DNA from 2 places in the Lelliottia amnigena genome. Region 2 is predicted to be linked to the other one. Evidence: riboswitches for the same ligand, from Rfam matches in the RefSeq annotation. Region 2 holds a riboswitch; the other holds the start of a gene.
The links. A riboswitch is a leader RNA that binds a small molecule or an ion and turns the genes downstream of it on or off. The one in region 2 is predicted to bind thiamine pyrophosphate.
Positions count from the first base shown of each region.

Region 1: another riboswitch for thiamine pyrophosphate. It lies ahead of thiC (phosphomethylpyrimidine synthase ThiC); the one in region 2 lies ahead of thiM (hydroxyethylthiazole kinase).

Region 1 is NZ_CP077236.1:2,086,078-2,089,199, reverse strand. It holds gene nudC (NAD(+) diphosphatase) at 1-694, opposite strand, end outside; gene I6L74_RS09785 (Rsd/AlgQ family anti-sigma factor) at 791-1,288, shown strand; TPP riboswitch at 1,390-1,498, shown strand; gene thiC (phosphomethylpyrimidine synthase ThiC) at 1,664-3,122, shown strand, end outside.
Region 2 is NZ_CP077236.1:236,037-239,158, forward strand. It holds gene thiD (bifunctional hydroxymethylpyrimidine kinase/phosphomethylpyrimidine kinase) at 39-839, opposite strand; gene thiM (hydroxyethylthiazole kinase) at 836-1,606, opposite strand; TPP riboswitch at 1,642-1,738, opposite strand; gene I6L74_RS01175 (hypothetical protein) at 2,409-2,912, shown strand.

The DNA.
Region 1 (3,122 bases), 1.9 Mb from region 2:
GTAAATTGTCGTAGCGATACCAGTTTGCTTCCAGCAACTCTTTCGGGTCGATAACGATCTCGCCGCTGTCATAGTCAGCCATAAAGGCCGTCATCAGTGACATCGGGAAGGGCCACGGTTGAGAGGTAACGTAACGCAGATTTTTGACTTTAATCCCGCTCTCTTCCATCACTTCACGCGCGACGGTTTGCTCAAGCGTTTCGCCGACCTCAACAAATCCAGCCAGTACCGTGTGAATACCATTCCGGTGGCGGACATGCTGCGCCAGTAAAATCGAATCATCACGACGAATAGCAACGATGATGCACGGTGCAATTTGCGGGTAATAGCGCTCACGGCAGTGGCTGCACAGTAGCGCCCATTCGGTTTTACTTGGATGCATAGGATGACCGCAATAACCGCAGAACTTATGCGAACGGTAGAATTCGGCTAACTGCACCCCGCGTCCGGCCAGCTGAAACAGCCCCGCATCATGATCCATCACCTGACGTACCGATCCCATATCCTGACGGCGATTCTGTTGGATCAACCACACAGCATCGCCCTGCCATTCACCGATCTTTAATGCCGATTGCCCCACAAGATCGAATTGCCCGGCTTCGCCGTAAGGTAACTCTCCGGCGGGCAACCATAATTTTTGCTCATGGCTGACGATCCACCAGCCACGATCTAATTTTTCAATTATACGATCCATATCTATTGCACTACCTTCGCTTCACAGGCATGTTGATAACAATATTCTTACAAATTTAGGCGGGCAGCTTTTAACCTTAACCTTGCGGAGTCAAACATGCTAAACCAGCTAGAAAGCCTGACAGAGCGCGTTGGAGGAAGTAATAAATTGGTCGATCGCTGGCTGCACGTGCGTAAACAATTGCTTGTTGCCTACTATAATCTGGTTGGCATTAAGCCTGGCAAAGAATCCTATATGCGCCTGAATGAAAAAGCGCTGGATAATTTTTGTCAGAGTCTGGTGGATTACCTTTCCGACGGCCATTTCAATATTTATGAACGTATTATCCGTGAAATGGAAGGAACGAATCCGTATTTAGCGGCGACAAAACTCTATCCGCAGCTGGAAGCGAACACCCAGCAGATTATGGATTATTACGACTCCGCGCTCGAAAACGCGATCGACCAGGATAACTATCTGGAATTACAGCAGGTGCTGTCCGATCTGGGCGAAGCCCTGGAAGGGCGATTTACGCTGGAAGATAAGCTGATTGCCCTCGTGCTGGACCACAATTTGAAAGCCAGTAACGAAGATAACGTCGCGCGACCTGCTTGAGTTATTAATCGTTAACGCGTAGTTTACAAACACGACCCTCTCTGGAGGGGCATTACACGAAATTTTTCACGCTGCTTTTTGGACAGATGAAGAATACGTGTAAATTCTTGTCGGAGTGCCCAGTGCGTAAGCCGGGCTGAGACCGTTAATTCGGGATCCGCGGAACCTGATCAGGTTAATACCTGCGAAGGGAACAAGAGTCAAAACCCATTACACAAAACCATTCAAGTTGCATCTCCCCAGGAGCTTACCGAGTAAGTGACTGAGGTGAACGAAGGCAGCCAGCGCAGAGGCCGCTTGAGTGATGAAGTGTAATCTCCTCTTGGTTCATCCGTTGTCTGACAAGCCACTTCCTTTACTTTTATGGAATGAGCTATGTCTGCAAAATTGACCCGCCGCGAACAGCGCGCACAAGCACAACACTTCATCGATACGCTCGAAGGCACTGCTTTCCCGAGCTCAAAACGCATTTATATTACCGGTTCACAGGCTGATATCCGCGTGCCCATGCGTGAGATCCAGCTCAGTCCGACGCTTCTCGGCGGCAGCAAAGAAAATCCGCAGTTTGAGGATAACGAAGCGGTCCCGGTGTATGACACCTCCGGCCCCTATGGTGATACCGACGTTGCCATCAACGTTCAACAAGGGCTGGCAAAACTGCGCCAGCCCTGGATTGACGCGCGTAATGACACCGTGGCGCTCACCGTTCGCAGTTCCGCATACACTCAAGAACGCCTTGCAGATGAGGGGCTTGATGAACTGCGCTTTACCGGTCTGCTGACGCCAAAACGTGCGAAATCAGGAAAATGCGTCACGCAGCTGCATTATGCCCGCCAGGGTATTGTGACCCCGGAAATGGAATTTATCGCGATTCGCGAAAATATGGGCCGTGAACGTATTCGCAGCGAAGTGCTTCGCCACCAGCATCCGGGTGAAGGTTTTGGCGCGCGCCTGCCGGAGAACATCACGCCCGAGTTTGTCCGTAACGAAGTGGCAGCAGGTCGCGCCATCATCCCCGCCAATATTAATCACCCAGAATCTGAACCAATGATTATTGGCCGTAATTTCCTGGTGAAAGTTAACGCCAATATCGGCAACTCCGCCGTGACGTCATCCATTGAAGAAGAGGTCGAGAAGCTGGTGTGGTCTACACGCTGGGGGGCAGACACGGTCATGGATCTCTCTACCGGGCGCTACATCCACGAAACCCGCGAGTGGATTTTGCGAAACAGCCCCGTTCCTATCGGAACCGTGCCGATCTATCAGGCACTGGAGAAGGTCAACGGGATCGCGGAACATCTGACCTGGGAAGCGTTCCGCGACACGTTACTTGAGCAGGCGGAACAAGGCGTTGATTACTTCACCATTCACGCAGGCGTACTGCTGCGCTACGTCCCGATGACCGCCACGCGTCTGACCGGAATTGTCTCGCGCGGGGGCTCTATCATGGCGAAATGGTGCCTGTCACATCATCAGGAAAATTTCCTCTACGAACACTTCCGCGAAATTTGCGAAATCTGTGCGGCCTACGATGTATCTCTTTCGTTGGGCGATGGGTTGCGTCCTGGCTCCATTCGCGATGCCAACGATGAAGCGCAATTTGCCGAGCTGCATACGCTGGGCGAACTGACCAAAATCGCGTGGGAATATGACGTGCAGGTGATGATCGAAGGTCCAGGCCACGTCCCGATGCAGATGATTCGCCGCAACATGACCGAAGAGCTGGAGCACTGCCACGAAGCGCCGTTCTATACGCTGGGGCCGTTAACGACGGATATCGCGCCGGGCTACGACCACTTCACCTCAGGCATTGGCGCAGCAATGATCGGCTGGT
Region 2 (3,122 bases):
AGGCCGAAAATCCTTATCCAGTATACTCGTTCGGGGCATTACCACCACGCATGAAAATGGTGAACCGGGCCAATACCGTGACCGACTTCGAGACTGTCAGCTTTTTCCAGCGCGCGCGATAGCCAAATTTTGGCCTCCTTCACCGTATCCTCCCAACTATCATGACGTGGGCGGAGTGCAGACAGCGCTGCCGATAGCGTGCAGCCGGTACCATGGGTGTTTTTGGTCATGACGCGTGGCGCGGTGAATCGCTGGATACTCTCACGCGTGAAGAGCCAGTCCGGGCTCTCAGGATCGTCAAGATGGCCGCCTTTCATCAGCACTGCCTCGCAGCCAAGCGCCAGAAGTGCGCGCCCCTGCTCTTTCATCTCGTGCTCGGTACGGGCATGAGGCGCATCCAGCAGCGCCGCCGCCTCCGGCAAATTTGGCGTGATCAGCGCGACGTGTGGCAGAAGGTGTTTTCGCAGAGTTTCGACAGCAGCGGGAGATAGCAGCGGATCGCCACTTTTCGCCAGCATCACCGTATCAAGTACCACGTTTTTAACGCGATAATGTTTGAGGCGCTCCGCGACCGCTTCCACGATATCCGCCTCTGCCAGCATGCCGATTTTGGTGGAATCAATGCGGACATCGCTGAACACAGAGTCCAGTTGTGCACCGACAAAATCCGGTTCGATACGATACACCGACTGCACGCCGCGCGTATTTTGCGCCACCAGTGCGGTAATGACCGAGCAGCCATACGCCCCAAGGGCGGAGAATGTTTTCAGATCCGCCTGAATCCCGGCACCACCACTCGGATCGGTGCCAGCAATGGTTAATGCGTTGATACGTTTCATGCCTGCGCCTCCAGGTTCCAGAGTGCGTCAATAAATGTGCAGGCAAAGCTTCCCGGTCCACGGCTTTGTTTGATAGCCACGCTTCCGGCGTGTTTCATAAACCCGCATGCCGCGGCAACATTGTCCAGCCGGTCGCCAGGCAATGAACAGCTTGCCGCGACAACGGCCGATAGCGCACAGCCGGTCCCCACGACGCGCGTCATCATCACATCGCCCCCGGTGATGGTCTGCGTGCGTTGCCCATCGGTGATGTAATCCACTTCGCCCGTCACCGCGACAATGGCATTGGTCTGTCGGGCAAGGGCTATCGCGGCAGGCAAGGCGCTGGAAGCGGTATCGGTGGTGTCAACGCCTCGCCCACCGGCGCTCATACCGGCAAGCGCGAGAATTTCCGAGGCATTACCGCGGATCGCCGCAGGTTTGAGTGTGAGGATTTGCTGGCAAAAACGGGTGCGGTACGCAAGCGCACCCACGGCGACGGGATCCAACGTCCACGGTTTCCCAGCGGCCACCGCACTTTCAATTGCCCGACGCATCGCCTGCGCGCGCGGCGCGGTCAGCGTTCCGACGTTGATCAGTAAAGCATCAGCCATCGCGGCAAATTGCTCAGCCTCTTCGGCTTCAATCACCATTGCGGGAGACGCGCCAAGTGCCAGCAAAACGTTGGCCGTAAAGGTTTGCACCACATCGTTGGTCATGCAGTGTGTGAGCGGGGAACGCGTGCGGAAGTGATGTAAGGCGTGTAAATCGAGTCGGTCAAGCTGCATATTTCGCTCCTGCCTTGCGCGAAGAAGCGATAACCCTAAAAGTCACCTGACTTCCCTACGCTGGCATTATCCAGATCAGGTGGTACGGGTATTTCTCAGCCTTCACAAAGAAGGGCACCCCGAGTCAAATTACCTAAAACTTCAGTAATCGGGACAGCGTAGAGGAAGTGATTATCTTAAGCAAGCGTCTTAGCCCCCTCTTTCCCGAGCATAAAATGCTGTAAACATTTATTATTTCAGGCGTACTTAGGTAGTGTCATTCCCTATATATGTAAACATTAAATATCCTTGATTTCTTAGGGTTAATAATCTTTCATCCATGAACAAAACCCTATTCACGCCCAACTCTTCAGACTATTACAAACAAAATAAAGCCAATTAAAACAACATCATATTTAATAATCAATCAACCCATAATTACTTATTCATTCGTATATTACGTGATCTAAATCAAATGCAGTGGAAGCGAATTACGGGATAGTTGCCCAAGGTAACCACTTAGTTTCTGTGTAAGAGCCGCTATAGACCGAATGATTTCTAATAATATGGTAGCAAATGTTAAAACTTATTATTGCCTCGGCAATCGTATCAATTTCCCTAGTCGGCACAGGGATTTTTATCGGCGTGATATATAAAAATACGGTTAGCAATATGGCAGAAAATTGCATCAGCCAATGACTGGGATTTCATTGTCTCGTCATTATGGAAATAACCACTTTAAATGCCTGACCACTACAAAAAACCTGGAAACAGCCAGGTTATTTCACAGTGTCGTTTTATAAAAATATATTAGGATCAATGAATGATGAAGATGATATTAGCGGTATTGGTATGCGCGGCGACGCTTTCGGGTTGTACGACAGAATCACAGCGCATTGCCAATTGCACAAGTACGGGTGTAAGCCTGGATACGTGTTATAAAGTTGAGCATGATAATCAAAATGTTATCCGCGCCGCAGCACTTCAGAATGCGTACAACCGTTCAGATGTATACGCGCAGCAATATGATAATAAGCATCATCATCATGGTGTAGATCAACATGCGCAGGCCGCACACGTTGCCGATCCATTACGTGAAGCGTCATTCTCGGCAAATGGAATTCATGCAACGGCCAGTAATGGCTTCTTTACTGCCACTATTAATGGCAAAAAAGCCACAGTAAAACGTTTCAATGCCAATGCTTACGAAATTAAAGGCGCGGGATATGTTCTCTCTATTACCCTGGACGAAAACGGAATTACCGATGCGTCATGGAATAAGACGCAGGGCAGAGATAATGGATTACTTCAGGTCATTCAGAAGTAACGAATGGGCGGCTGAAAAAGCCGCCTTTTTCGCTTTCATCAGCGCGGCTTTTGAGTGTGTGGATCTGTGAGATTTTTTTCTGTGTTTTGATACAATAAAACCACAGCAAAAACATCGTCTTACTTCCCCTTCCCCAACACCTTTACATTGTAACAAAACAGTAAACAAATTAACCATTGAGCCACGCGCCAAAAGGCTCTATATTGGCCG